Regions from separate parts of the Peribacillus sp. R9-11 genome, predicted to be linked through region 1. Evidence: a T-box and tRNA genes for the amino acid it is inferred to sense, from the RefSeq annotation. Region 1 holds a T-box; the other regions hold tRNA genes.

Region 1 (4,647 bases):
AGGTACAGAACTAGTTGGTATTGCTGCTGGAGAAAGTGAGAATCCTGAAAAAAATGTTCCGAATGCGATTCGACAAGTATTTTGGCGCATCTTATTGTTTTACATCGGAGCCATTTTGATACTCGGGCTGTTAATTCCATATACGAGTCCAAGTTTATTAGGTGGGGATGTAGAAAATATTTCTGTAAGCCCTTTCACGCTCGTCTTTGAACGGGCAGGATTTGCTTTCGCTGCTTCTGTCATGAATGCTGTTGTTTTGACATCATTACTTTCTGCAGGGAACTCGGGGCTTTATGCATCAACACGGATGTTATGGTCGATGGCAAAAGATAATCAGGCTCCAAAGTTTCTAGCTAAAGTTAACAGAAGGGGAATCCCGATGAATGCCTTGATTCTCACGGCAATAATTGGAGGACTAGCTTTTTTAACATCTGTTTTTGGGGATCATGTGTTTACATGGCTATTAAATGCTTCAGGATTAACGGGATTTATCGCTTGGATTGGAATTGCCGTAAGCCATTATCGTTTTAGACGTGCGTACGTAGCACAGGGCGGTGACATAAATGAGTTAAAATACAAAGCAAAATGGTTCCCATTCGGTCCGATTCTTTCATTTTTTCTTTGTATAGTTGTCATTGCAGGGCAGAATTACGAGGCGTTTCTAAGCGGCAGTATTGACTGGTATGGAGTCGCAGTCTCCTATATTGGTTTACCAATATTTTTAGCGATATGGTTAGGGTACAAGGTTTTTCATAAGACAAAGGTAATTTCATTGAAAGATTGTCATTTTGAGAAATCAGCATAGGAAAAGTAAACTGAATTTCAAAGTCAGTATCGTAACGAGCATTGTGAATGTTATCATTCATGATGCTTTTTTATCGTTGTTGCACTTATCGTTTTATTCGTCGTTGCCATTACTTTATTAATTAAGAAATTGCTTATTTCTAACAAAAAGAATAGTAATCAATTAGATATTGAAAACAGACTTGATAGAGTTGAAGATAAATTGAATTCAATGAATAAAGGGAAGTAATGATTAATTAAAATAGGAAGAAAAATGGTTTGATAATCTTTTAAAATACACATAGTATAAAATCTTTTATTTCTATTGTACGAATGCCAGTTTTTTGCGCAGGAAGCTGCTTTTTATAATTTTTTTGATAAAAGAATAATAAGATGTTGTCACTTATGGAAATTTATTGTAATATATATAACAATATAATGACCTAATGAATTTAAAAAAGCCATGATAAGGACATGAATTATTTTTACGGTTTTCAGAGAGGGAAGGGTAGCTGTGAACTTCCTGGCTTAGGGAAATGATTTACCGCCTTTGAGCTATATCAGTGAACGATAGTAACTGATATCGTCTAAGCTACGTTACAGCTCCAGAGCCATAAGTTGTATCTTACTTATGGGAAATTGGGTGGAACCACGAGTACAACGCACTCGTCCCTTGTATAGGGATGAGTGCGTTTTTTTTATATGAAATTGTTGCCATGATAAGGACATGAATCATTTTTACGGTCTTCAGAGAGGGAAGGGTAGCTGTAAACTTCCTGGCTTAGGGAAATGATTTACCGCCTTTGAGCTATATCAGTGAACGATAGTAACTGATATCGTCTAAGCTACGTTACAGCTCCAGAGCCATGAGTAATCTTACTCATGGGAAATTGGGTGGAATCACGGGTATAACGCACTCGTCCCTTGTATAGGGATGGGTGCGTTTTTTTTTATATAAAATTATTGCCATGATAAGGACATGAATCATTTTTACGGTCTTCAGAGAGGGAAGGGTAGCTGTGAACTTCCTGGCTTAGGGAAATGATTTACCGCCTTTGAGCTATATCAGTGAACGATAGTAACTGATATCGTCTAAGCTACGTTACAGCTCCAGAGCCATAAGTTGTATCTTACTTATGGGAAATTGGGTGGAACCACGAGTAAAACGCACTCGTCCCTTGTATAGGGATGAGTGTGTTTTTTTTATTACTAAAAAGGGGTGTATGTATTATGAGTGGAGATATGATTATGATTCAATTCCCGGATGGGAAACAAAAAGGGTATCTGAAAGGGATCACAGTGGAAAGTGTGGCAGAGTCCATCAGTTCCAGTTTAAGGAAAATGGCAGTTGTAGGGAAACTGGATAAACAACTGGTGGATCTGAGTTTCAAGCTGGATAAAGATGCCGAACTAGCGATTTTAACTCTTGATTCGGATGAAGGATTACATGTTTTACGTCATACATCAGCGCATGTTATGGCACAAGCAGTGAAGAGAATTTACGGTAATGTAAAATTAGGGATAGGACCAGTCATTGAAGACAGATTTTACTATGATTTTAAGCTGGATCATCCTTTGACTTCTGACGATTTACTGGCCATTGAAAAAGAGATGGAAAATATCATAAGTGAAAATTTGGAAATCAAAAGAGTCGAAGTTTCTTATAAAGAGGCAGAAAAGTTATTTGAGAGTAATGGGGAATCATTCAAGTTAGAAATAGTAAAGAACATCCCTAAAGATGAAAAACTGAGTCTATATAAACAAGGGGAATTTATCGATCTTTGCAGGGGGCCGCACCTTCCATCCACATCATTTGTAAAATCGTTCAAGTTAACTCATGTATCTGGTGCCTATTGGAGAGGGGACAGTCAAAATGAAGTTCTTCAACGGGTGTATGGCGTGGCTTTCAGCAAGAAAAAGGATTTACAGGGTCATTTGAAATTCTTAGAAGAAGCAGCCAAACGCGATCATCGTAAATTAGGGAAGCAGTTGGAGTTATTCATGTTTTCAGAGGAAGCCCCAGGAATGCCGTTTTATTTACCGAAAGGACAAATCATGCGAAATGAATTGGAAAAATTCTCGAGGGAGCTTCAGACTAGCGCTGATTACGACGAAGTTCGAACTCCTTTTATGATGAATCAACGGTTATGGGAACAATCGGGTCACTGGGATCATTACCATGAAAATATGTACTTTTCAGAAGTCGATCATACAAAATTTGCAATGAAGCCAATGAACTGTCCTGGTCATATGCTTATTTATAAAAACCATCTTTATTCATACAGAGATTTACCCATTCGTATGGCTGAGTTCGGTCAAGTTCACCGTCATGAGTATAGTGGCGCATTAAATGGAATGCTTCGGGTCCGTACATTTTGTCAGGATGATGCCCATATATTTGTTCGGGAGGATCAAATCGAAAGTGAAATTATACAAGTGTTTACTATGATTGACGAAGTCTATCGTACTTTTGGATTCGAGTATTCTGTGGAACTTTCGACTCGTCCAGAAGATTCATTAGGTGATGACTACCTTTGGGAAACTTCTGAATTAGCATTAAAAAATGTTCTGGAGAATATTGGGATTGATTACCACTTAAATGAAGGAGACGGTGCCTTTTATGGACCAAAGATTGATTTTCATATTAAAGATGCATTAAAACGAAGCCATCAATGTGGGACAATTCAACTTGATTTTCAAATGCCTGATAAATTTGATTTGACTTATATAGATGAAAATAATGATAAGGTTCGTCCGGTCGTCATTCATCGTGCGATTTTTGGATCCATTGATCGTTTCTTTGGAATCCTGATTGAACATTTTGCTGGTGCTTTTCCTATATGGCTAGCCCCTACACAAGTACAAATTATCCCTGTATCAAACGTTCATTTGGATTACTGTTTAAGGGTTCAAAAAGTACTAAAGAGTCTAGGAGTAAGAGTGAAAATTGACGATCGAAATGAAAAGTTAGGGTACAAAATCAGAGAATCACAGATGGGGAAAATCCCATACATGCTTGTACTTGGAGATAAAGAAGTGAAAGAAGATGCAGTAAATGTACGGAAATACGGGGAGCAAGAATCTGAAAGTATTTCATTTATTGGTTTTCAAAACAAAATTGTGCAACAAATAAAGGAACGTAGCATTTAACAGAAGAGACATTTAAGGAAAATATGGGCTGTGGTTTTTGAAGGAGTTAGCGGATGGTAGAGGTATCTTTTTAACCAAATATCATAAAAACAGTTATGGTGGCAAAAGCAAGTAAATCAGAAACTTGATTGAAGAAATGGAACTCGACTATATGTAGTCGAGTTCCATTTTTGTAAGCTTTCGATTGACGCTAAATTTCAATGATTATTGGAAGGATCATTGGTTTCTTCTTCGTTTGGTTATAGAGATATTGTCCTATTTCCTTCTTAATAGTTTGTTTAATGATATTCCAACGGTATATTTTATCACTTTGTAATTCGTTGACTGTTTTCGTGACAAGGCGATTTACCTGTCTAAGGAGATCTTCGGAATTTTGAATATATACAAATCCACGGGAAATGGTATCCGGTCCTGACACTATTTTTCTTTCCGTTTTGCTTAGTGTTATGACAATTACGAGCATCCCATCCTCAGAAAGCTGCTTTCGGTCCCGGAGTACGATCTCTCCTACATCGCCAACGCCCATACCGTCAACAAAGGTATTGCCAGCAGGAACTTTTCTGGTTTGAAGGGCGACCGAGTTATCAATATCCACGACATCGCCATTATTGATAACGAAAATATTGTCCTTCTCTACCCCGACAGACTCAGCTAATATTCGATGTTGGTGCAACATCCTATATTCACCGTGAATGGGTATGAAATACTTAGGCT
Region 2 (4,647 bases), 1.9 Mb from region 1:
TTGACGCAGAAGGAAATCCGATTATTGAAGAAAATGTTGAATACTAAAAAAAATGTGCCCGATTTGGACACATCTTTTTTGTTTACTTATAAATGCAATGCTCCGAAATTAGGCTTCGTTTTCTCAGTGGTAGAAATCCATTCTCCTAATTCATCGAAATATTTTTGAACTTCTTCTTTAGTTTTGGTTTCTGAAGCATCCCAAATATCTGATAAGAAATATCCTAAATCGTTTGGATATGAAATTGATTCTCTGTCAAATGCTTTTTCAATAGCAGGACTGCCGTGTTTATCGCCTTCGTCACCATGAATTTTCATAGTAATAACAGTCCATCCATTTTCTTTTTTTATAAGAGTGTAATTGTCATAATGGCCCCAACGATTGCTATGAACACGTAATTTAAAATCTTCACCGATATTATTCAAATTTTCCCCTCTCTTCCCATAATACTACAACTGTATTTTACCACCAGAACGCGGTAAATGACGAACTTCACGGTATTTAATATCAGCAATTTAATATCCTTTTCTGTCATTGTTACCAATGGTCGTTTAAAAGCAATGGGAGAGTCGCTAGACTCTTATCGAATAAACTACACCGCGAAGTTGCCACGGGAGATCAATCGGCAGCTTCGTTCCGCTAACAGGTAACGTTAGTTCAAACAACCGGCCTTTCAATGGGCGTTTTTTTTGGTCGAGAATCAAAACATTCTGATTTAACATAGCCTAAATCATAACGCACGACTAAAAATCCGTGAAAACACGAAAAAACGGCTTTCCAATTAAGGAAAACCGCTTTATATCGTCGTTCTAAGATACCGGTGGCCGGGGTCGAACCGGCACTCCAGAGGAACACGATTTTGAGTCGTGCGCGTCTGCCAATTCCGCCACACCGGCATTTTTGTTGGAGGCGGCAACCGGAATCGAACCGGTGGTAAAGGTTTTGCAGACCTCTGCCTTACCGCTTGGCTATGCCGCCAACGTTTTTGGAGCGAAAGACGGGATTCGAACCCGCGACCCCAACCTTGGCAAGGTTGTATTCTACCACTGAACTACTTTCGCGAATGGCTGGGCTAGAAGGGATCGAACCTTCGCATGACGGAATCAAAATCCGTTGCCTTACCGCTTGGCTATAGCCCATTAACGTTATACTTATTATACCATCATTTATTAAAAAATGGGGCGACTGATGGGAATCGAACCCACGAATGCCTGAACCACAATCAGGTGCGTTAACCACTTCGCCACAATCGCCATTATAAAATTAAAATTGGCAGGGGTAGTAGGACTCGAACCCACACTGGAGGTTTTGGAGACCTCTGTTCTACCTTTAAACTATACCCCTATAAATAAAATGGTGGAGGGGGGCAGATTCGAACTGCCGAACCCGAAGGAGCGGATTTACAGTCCGCCGCGTTTAGCCACTTCGCTACCCCTCCGCATATGGATGTTACTGGTGCCGGCAAGAGGACTTGAACCCCCAACCTACTGATTACAAGTCAGTTGCTCTACCAGTTGAGCTACACCGGCACTACAATGGTGGCTCAGGACGGAATCGAACCGCCGACACAAGGATTTTCAGTCCTTTGCTCTACCGACTGAGCTACTGAGCCAAACAATAAAAATGGCGGTCCCGACGGGAATCGAACCCGCGATCTCCTGCGTGACAGGCAGGCATGTTAACCGCTACACCACGGGACCATAGATTGCGGGGACAGGATTTGAACCTGCGACCTTCGGGTTATGAGCCCGACGAGCTACCGGACTGCTCCACCCCGCGACGTTAATAATGCTGCTATTGCATCAAGTTTTCGTGTTAACAGTTTCATTATATCTGATATATAGAAACAACTTGTTGCTTTTAAAAAAATGGTGGAGGATGACGGGATCGAACCGCCGACCCTCTGCTTGTAAGGCAGATGCTCTCCCAGCTGAGCTAATCCTCCATATGTTTTCGAAATGGTGACCCGTACGGGATTCGAACCCGTGTTACCGCCGTGAAAGGGCGGTGTCTTAACCGCTTGACCAACGGGCCAGTTGTAAATGGCGGAGAGCAAGGGATTTGAACCCTTGAGACAGGGTTACCCGTCTACACGATTTCCAATCGTGCTCCTTCGGCCACTCGGACAGCTCTCCAATAATGGCTCCGCAGGTAGGACTCGAACCTACGACCGTTCGGTTAACAGCCGAATGCTCTACCACTGAGCTACTGCGGAACGATATAAGCTTGGCGACGTCCTACTCTCACAGGGGGAAACCCCCAACTACCATCGGCGCTGAAGAGCTTAACTGCCGTGTTCGGAATGGGAACGGGTGTGACCTCTTCGCTATCGTCACCAAACATTATTAACATTTTTTCAAGACATATATTATTATAACGTCTTTTTGAGAAAATGCAAGAAGAAATTTTCATTCCTTCAAAACTAGATAATAAGAAGGTATTTCATTTTTTAAAGCGTGGTTAAGTCCTCGATCTATTAGTATCAGTCAGCTCCACATGTCGCCACGCTTCCACCTCTGACCTATCAACCTGATCATCTTTCAGGGATCTTACTAGCTTGCGCTATGGGAAATCTCATCTCGAGGGGGGCTTCATGCTTAGATGCTTTCAGCACTTATCCCGTCCGCACGTAGCTACCCAGCTATGCCTTTGGCAAGACAACTGGTACACCAGCGGTGCGTCCATCCCGGTCCTCTCGTACTAAGGACAGCTCCTCTCAAATTTCCTGCGCCCGCGACGGATAGGGACCGAACTGTCTCACGACGTTCTGAACCCAGCTCGCGTACCGCTTTAATGGGCGAACAGCCCAACCCTTGGGACCGACTACAGCCCCAGGATGCGATGAGCCGACATCGAGGTGCCAAACCTCCCCGTCGATGTGGACTCTTGGGGGAGATAAGCCTGTTATCCCCGGGGTAGCTTTTATCCGTTGAGCGATGGCCCTTCCATGCGGAACCACCGGATCACTAAGCCCGACTTTCGTCCCTGCTCGACTTGTAGGTCTCGCAGTCAAGCTCCCTTGTGCCTTTACACTCTACGAATGATTTCCAACCATTCTGAGGGAACCTTTGGGCGCCTCCGTTACTCTTTAGGAGGCGACCGCCCCAGTCAAACTGCCCACCTGACACTGTCTCCCACCCCGATAAGGGGCGCGGGTTAGAATTTCAATACAGCCAGGGTAGTATCCCACCAACGCCTCCACCGAAGCTAGCGCTCCGGCTTCTCAGGCTCCTACCTATCCTGTACAAGCTGTACCAAAATTCAATATCAGGCTGCAGTAAAGCTCCACGGGGTCTTTCCGTCCTGTCGCGGGTAACCTGCATCTTCACAGGTACTATAATTTCACCGAGTCTCTCGTTGAGACAGTGCCCAGATCGTTACACCTTTCGTGCGGGTCGGAACTTACCCGACAAGGAATTTCGCTACCTTAGGACCGTTATAGTTACGGCCGCCGTTTACTGGGGCTTCGGTTCAAAGCTTCGCTTGCGCTAACCTCTCCCCTTAACCTTCCAGCACCGGGCAGGTGTCAGCCCCTATACTTCGCCTTGCGGCTTCGCAGAGACCTGTGTTTTTGCTAAACAGTCGCCTGGGCCTATTCACTGCGGCTTTTCCGGGCTATTCACCCTAAAAAGCACCCCTTCTCCCGAAGTTACGGGGTCATTTTGCCGAGTTCCTTAACGAGAGTTCTCTCGCACACCTTAGGATTCTCTCCTCGCCTACCTGTGTCGGTTTGCGGTACGGGCACCTTACATCTCACTAGAGGCTTTTCTTGGCAGCGTGGAATCAGGAACTTCGGTACTATATTTCCCTCGCCATCACAGCTCCGCCTTAATGGAAACGGGATTTGCCTCGTTTCCGGCCTAACTGCTTGGACGCGCATATCCAACAGCGCGCTTACCCTATCCTTCTGCGTCCCCCCATCGTTCAAACGATGTATAGGTGGTACAGGAATATCAACCTGTTGTCCATCGCCTACGCCTTTCGGCCTCGGCTTAGGTCCCGACTAACCCTGAGCGGACGAGCCTTCCTCAGGAAACCTTAGGCATTCGGTGGAAGGGATTCTCACCCTTCTTTCGCTACTCATACCGGCATTCTCACTTCTAAGCGCTCCACCAGTCCTTCCGGTCTGACTTCAACGCCCTTAGAACGCTCTCCTACCATCGACACCATACGGTGTCAATCCACAGCTTCGGTGATACGTTTAGCCCCGGTACATTTTCGGCGCGGAGTCACTCGACCAGTGAGCTATTACGCACTCTTTAAATGATGGCTGCTTCTGAGCCAACATCCTGGTTGTCTAAGCAACTCCACATCCTTTTCCACTTAACGTATACTTTGGGACCTTAGCTGGTGGTCTGGGCTGTTTCCCTTTCGACTACGGATCTTATCACTCGCAGTCTGACTCCCAAGAATAAGTATTTGGCATTCGGAGTTTGACTGAATTCGGTAACCCGTTGGGGGCCCCTAGTCCAATCAGTGCTCTACCTCCAATACTCTCATCTTGAGGCTAGCCCTAAAGCTATTTCGGAGAGAACCAGCTATCTCCAGGTTCGATTGGAATTTCTCCGCTACCCACACCTCATCCCCGCACTTTTCAACGTGCGTGGGTTCGGGCCTCCATTCAGTGTTACCTGAACTTCACCCTGG
Region 3 (4,647 bases), 450 kb from region 1:
TTAGAAGTGAGAATGCCGGTATGAGTAGCGAAAGAAGGGTGAGAATCCCTTCCACCGAATGCCTAAGGTTTCCTGAGGAAGGCTCGTCCGCTCAGGGTTAGTCGGGACCTAAGCCGAGGCCGAAAGGCGTAGGCGATGGACAACAGGTTGATATTCCTGTACCACCTATACATCGTTTGAACGATGGGGGGACGCAGAAGGATAGGGTAAGCGCGCTGTTGGATATGCGCGTCCAAGCAGTTAGGCCGGAAACGAGGCAAATCCCGTTTCCATTAAGGCGGAGCTGTGATGGCGAGGGAAATATAGTACCGAAGTTCCTGATTCCACGCTGCCAAGAAAAGCCTCTAGTGAGATGTAAGGTGCCCGTACCGCAAACCGACACAGGTAGGCGAGGAGAGAATCCTAAGGTGTGCGAGAGAACTCTCGTTAAGGAACTCGGCAAAATGACCCCGTAACTTCGGGAGAAGGGGTGCTTTTTAGGGTGAATAGCCCGGAAAAGCCGCAGTGAATAGGCCCAGGCGACTGTTTAGCAAAAACACAGGTCTCTGCGAAGCCGCAAGGCGAAGTATAGGGGCTGACACCTGCCCGGTGCTGGAAGGTTAAGGGGAGAGGTTAGCGCAAGCGAAGCTTTGAACCGAAGCCCCAGTAAACGGCGGCCGTAACTATAACGGTCCTAAGGTAGCGAAATTCCTTGTCGGGTAAGTTCCGACCCGCACGAAAGGTGTAACGATCTGGGCACTGTCTCAACGAGAGACTCGGTGAAATTATAGTACCTGTGAAGATGCAGGTTACCCGCGACAGGACGGAAAGACCCCGTGGAGCTTTACTGCAGCCTGATATTGAATTTTGGTACAGCTTGTACAGGATAGGTAGGAGCCTGAGAAGCCGGAGCGCTAGCTTCGGTGGAGGCGTTGGTGGGATACTACCCTGGCTGTATTGAAATTCTAACCCGCGCCCCTTATCGGGGTGGGAGACAGTGTCAGGTGGGCAGTTTGACTGGGGCGGTCGCCTCCTAAAGAGTAACGGAGGCGCCCAAAGGTTCCCTCAGAATGGTTGGAAATCATTCGTAGAGTGTAAAGGCACAAGGGAGCTTGACTGCGAGACCTACAAGTCGAGCAGGGACGAAAGTCGGGCTTAGTGATCCGGTGGTTCCGCATGGAAGGGCCATCGCTCAACGGATAAAAGCTACCCCGGGGATAACAGGCTTATCTCCCCCAAGAGTCCACATCGACGGGGAGGTTTGGCACCTCGATGTCGGCTCATCGCATCCTGGGGCTGTAGTCGGTCCCAAGGGTTGGGCTGTTCGCCCATTAAAGCGGTACGCGAGCTGGGTTCAGAACGTCGTGAGACAGTTCGGTCCCTATCCGTCGCGGGCGCAGGAAATTTGAGAGGAGCTGTCCTTAGTACGAGAGGACCGGGATGGACGCACCGCTGGTGTACCAGTTGTCTTGCCAAAGGCATAGCTGGGTAGCTACGTGCGGACGGGATAAGTGCTGAAAGCATCTAAGCATGAAGCCCCCCTCGAGATGAGATTTCCCATAGCGCAAGCTAGTAAGATCCCTGAAAGATGATCAGGTTGATAGGTCAGAGGTGGAAGCGTGGCGACATGTGGAGCTGACTGATACTAATAGATCGAGGACTTAACCACGCTTTAAAAAATGAAATACCTTCTTATTATCTAGTTTTGAAGGAATGAAAATTTCTTCTTGCATTTTTTCAAAAAGACGTTATAATAATAAATGTCTTAAAAAAATGTTAACATTGTTTGGTGGCGATAGCGAAGAGGTCACACCCGTTCCCATTCCGAACACGGCAGTTAAGCTCTTCAGCGCCGATGGTAGTTGGGGGTTTCCCCCTGTGAGAGTAGGACGCCGCCAAGCAGTTCACATATGGAGGATTAGCTCAGCTGGGAGAGCATCTGCCTTACAAGCAGAGGGTCGGCGGTTCGATCCCGTCATCCTCCACCATTTTTACACCTGCCGGTGTAGCTCAACTGGTAGAGCAACTGACTTGTAATCAGTAGGTTGGGGGTTCAAGTCCTCTTGCCGGCACCATCTTTTATTATTAAACGTACGAGCCATTAGCTCAGTTGGTAGAGCATCTGACTTTTAATCAGAGGGTCGAAGGTTCGAATCCTTCATGGCTCACCATTATATTATGCGGGTGTGGCGGAATTGGCAGACGCACCAGACTTAGGATCTGGCGCCGCAAGGCGTGGGGGTTCAAGTCCCTTCACCCGCATCTTTCATGCGGAAGTAGTTCAGTGGTAGAATACAACCTTGCCAAGGTTGGGGTCGCGGGTTCGAATCCCGTCTTCCGCTCCACTTTTCGTATGTGCCGGGGTGGCGGAACTGGCAGACGCACAGGACTTAAAATCCTGCGGTAGGTGACTACCGTACCGGTTCGATTCCGGTCCTCGGCACCATCTTAATATGCGCCCGTAGCTCAATTGGATAGAGCATCTGACTACGAATCAGAAGGTTGTAGGTTCGACTCCCGCCGGGCGCACCATGTTTTTTGCGGGAAGTAGCTCAGCTTGGTAGAGCACTTGGTTTGGGACCAAGGGGTCGCAGGTTCGAATCCTGTCTTCCCGACCACGTGATTTCTAATGAATGGGGCCTTAGCTCAGCTGGGAGAGCGCCTGCCTTGCACGCAGGAGGTCAGCGGTTCGATCCCGCTAGGCTCCACCATTTTTCATCAAAACTTATATTATATTGGCGGTGTAGCTCAGCTGGCTAGAGCGTACGGTTCATACCCGTGAGGTCGGGGGTTCGATCCCCTCCGCCGCTACCAATAAATATAAGGACCTTTAGCTCAGCTGGTTAGAGCAGACGGCTCATAACCGTCCGGTCGTAGGTTCGAGTCCTACAAGGTCCACCATGTAATTTTTTTAGCCACGGAGGTATACCCAAGTTCGGCTGAAGGGATCGGTCTTGAAAACCGACAGGGGAGTCAAATCCCGCGGGGGTTCGAATCCCTCTACCTCCTCCATTTCTTTAAAAGCAGCAAGTTGTTTTGAAACAACCTTTACATAGAGGAAGCGGAAGAAACAATTTACACGAAAACTTGATGCGAGATCGTTTCATTATTACCGTCGCGGGGTGGAGCAGTCCGGTAGCTCGTCGGGCTCATAACCCGAAGGTCGCAGGTTCAAATCCTGTCCCCGCAATTATTAGGTCCCGTGGTGTAGCGGTTAACATGCCTGCCTGTCACGCAGGAGATCGCGGGTTCGATTCCCGTCGGGACCGCCATTATAAAATTTAATACAAATGTGGCTCAGTAGCTCAGTCGGTAGAGCAAAGGACTGAAAATCCTTGTGTCGGCGGTTCGATTCCGTCCTGAGCCACCATTATTTCAAAAATTACGGCGATTGTGGCGAAGTGGTTAACGCACCTGATTGTGGTTCAGGCATTCGTGGGTTCGATTCCCATCAGTCGCCCCATTTCGCGGGTGTAGTTTAGTGGTAAAACCTCAGCCTTCCAAGCTGATGATGAGGGTTCGATTCCCTTCACCCGCTCCAATTTATGGGCCTATAGCTCAGCTGGTTAGAGCGCACGCCTGATAAGCGTGAGGTCGATGGTTCGAGTCCATTTAGGCCCACCATATTCATATTGTTCCGCAGTAGCTCAGTGGTAGAGCATTCGGCTGTTAACCGAACGGTCGTAGGTTCGAGTCCTACCTGCGGAGCCATGGGGAAGTACTCAAGAGGCTGAAGAGGCGCCCCTGCTAAGGGTGTAGGTCGCGTGAGCGGCGCGAGGGTTCAAATCCCTCCTTCTCCGCCATTTGGCCCGTTGGTCAAGCGGTTAAGACACCGCCCTTTCACGGCGGTAACACGGGTTCGAATCCCGTACGGGTCATAAAAAAGAAGCATACATTCTGTATGCTTCTTTTTTTTATTTATTTCTCTTCATTGATATAACTATCTTTTTGTTTATAAGGAATGTCTCCAAGCTGAGATTCAACGTTTTCTTCATCTAATGTATCTTCATAGTTCTTTTGCTTTTTATTCTGGATACCCCTTATTTTTTTTCCTTCGATATCATTTGCTACAAATCCTTCATAGTCTTCAGGAAATCCATCGGTTTCATCTTCTGTTTTATAAAGATTATTATAGCTGTCATGATCGCCCGTGTAATCCGCAGGTGTTTCAGATGTACCAAATTTGGCTACTTCGCCAAAGCTATCTTCTTTATCTACTATTTCACTTCCATGACGGTTTTCAAAATTATTTCCCTTTGATGGAATCAGTACGTCTTCTTCAACTGGTCGATCTTGTATAGTCGGTCGTTCTGGGGCGTGCTCGACACAGTAGAGAGTGGTAGGGATGGCTTCAAGCCGTTCAAAAGGGATTTCAGTATCACAGGTTTTACAATGGCCATAGAAGCCTGCATCTATCGCATTCAATGCATTCTTGACTTTTTCCATTTCAGATTGTGCATGCTCATCTAGTGCCTGGTTTCTTTCCATTTCGAATAATTCGGTTCCAAGGTCAGCGGGATGATTGTCATAGGAGGATAGTTCCCCTACAGATTCTGTCTGACTTTTATTTAGAAGTGATTGTTCATCATTTTTTAGCCTATTATTCAGTTCTTCTTTTTCTATAAGTAGTTCTTTTTTTAAATGTTGCGTTTGTTGTTTGGTTGCCAT

What was found. The T-box of region 1 lies ahead of thrS (threonine--tRNA ligase). A T-box ahead of a tRNA ligase gene usually reads a tRNA of that ligase, here a tRNA-Thr.
Region 2: it encodes a tRNA-Thr, which carries the amino acid that the T-box ahead of thrS (threonine--tRNA ligase) is inferred to sense. The anticodon was not compared.
Region 3: it encodes a tRNA-Thr, which carries the amino acid that the T-box ahead of thrS (threonine--tRNA ligase) is inferred to sense. The anticodon was not compared.

What each region holds. Positions count from the first base shown of each region.
Region 1 is NZ_CP133763.1:4,590,332-4,594,978, reverse strand. Features, by position in the region: gene RE409_RS22310 (amino acid permease) at 1-805, shown strand, start outside; gene RE409_RS30775 (DUF4083 family protein) at 878-1,033, shown strand; T-box leader at 1,238-1,460, shown strand; T-box leader at 1,491-1,711, shown strand; T-box leader at 1,743-1,965, shown strand; gene thrS (threonine--tRNA ligase) at 2,026-3,933, shown strand; gene RE409_RS22300 (ribonuclease J) at 4,124-4,647, opposite strand, start outside.
Region 2 is NZ_CP133763.1:790,493-795,139, reverse strand. Features, by position in the region: gene RE409_RS03785 (hypothetical protein) at 1-47, shown strand, start outside; gene RE409_RS03780 (hypothetical protein) at 87-425, opposite strand; tRNA gene RE409_RS03775 (tRNA-Leu) at 816-896, opposite strand; tRNA gene RE409_RS03770 (tRNA-Cys) at 905-978, opposite strand; tRNA gene RE409_RS03765 (tRNA-Gly) at 987-1,061, opposite strand; tRNA gene RE409_RS03760 (tRNA-Gln) at 1,065-1,139, opposite strand; tRNA gene RE409_RS03755 (tRNA-His) at 1,178-1,253, opposite strand; tRNA gene RE409_RS03750 (tRNA-Trp) at 1,271-1,344, opposite strand; tRNA gene RE409_RS03745 (tRNA-Tyr) at 1,355-1,438, opposite strand; tRNA gene RE409_RS03740 (tRNA-Thr) at 1,454-1,529, opposite strand; tRNA gene RE409_RS03735 (tRNA-Phe) at 1,537-1,612, opposite strand; tRNA gene RE409_RS03730 (tRNA-Asp) at 1,625-1,700, opposite strand; tRNA gene RE409_RS03725 (tRNA-Met) at 1,706-1,779, opposite strand; tRNA gene RE409_RS03720 (tRNA-Val) at 1,870-1,945, opposite strand; tRNA gene RE409_RS03715 (tRNA-Glu) at 1,960-2,034, opposite strand; tRNA gene RE409_RS03710 (tRNA-Ser) at 2,044-2,135, opposite strand; tRNA gene RE409_RS03705 (tRNA-Asn) at 2,141-2,215, opposite strand; rRNA gene rrf (5S ribosomal RNA) at 2,225-2,340, opposite strand; rRNA gene RE409_RS03695 (23S ribosomal RNA) at 2,457-4,647, opposite strand, start outside.
Region 3 is NZ_CP133763.1:5,040,952-5,045,598, reverse strand. Features, by position in the region: rRNA gene RE409_RS24520 (23S ribosomal RNA) at 1-1,648, shown strand, start outside; rRNA gene rrf (5S ribosomal RNA) at 1,765-1,880, shown strand; tRNA gene RE409_RS24510 (tRNA-Val) at 1,892-1,967, shown strand; tRNA gene RE409_RS24505 (tRNA-Thr) at 1,979-2,054, shown strand; tRNA gene RE409_RS24500 (tRNA-Lys) at 2,075-2,150, shown strand; tRNA gene RE409_RS24495 (tRNA-Leu) at 2,160-2,241, shown strand; tRNA gene RE409_RS24490 (tRNA-Gly) at 2,250-2,324, shown strand; tRNA gene RE409_RS24485 (tRNA-Leu) at 2,337-2,425, shown strand; tRNA gene RE409_RS24480 (tRNA-Arg) at 2,435-2,511, shown strand; tRNA gene RE409_RS24475 (tRNA-Pro) at 2,521-2,597, shown strand; tRNA gene RE409_RS24470 (tRNA-Ala) at 2,615-2,690, shown strand; tRNA gene RE409_RS24465 (tRNA-Met) at 2,717-2,793, shown strand; tRNA gene RE409_RS24460 (tRNA-Ile) at 2,804-2,880, shown strand; tRNA gene RE409_RS24455 (tRNA-Ser) at 2,899-2,991, shown strand; tRNA gene RE409_RS24450 (tRNA-Met) at 3,096-3,169, shown strand; tRNA gene RE409_RS24445 (tRNA-Asp) at 3,176-3,251, shown strand; tRNA gene RE409_RS24440 (tRNA-Phe) at 3,274-3,349, shown strand; tRNA gene RE409_RS24435 (tRNA-His) at 3,367-3,442, shown strand; tRNA gene RE409_RS24430 (tRNA-Gly) at 3,447-3,520, shown strand; tRNA gene RE409_RS24425 (tRNA-Ile) at 3,527-3,603, shown strand; tRNA gene RE409_RS24420 (tRNA-Asn) at 3,616-3,690, shown strand; tRNA gene RE409_RS24415 (tRNA-Ser) at 3,692-3,782, shown strand; tRNA gene RE409_RS24410 (tRNA-Glu) at 3,786-3,857, shown strand; gene RE409_RS24405 (TraR/DksA C4-type zinc finger protein) at 3,898-4,647, opposite strand.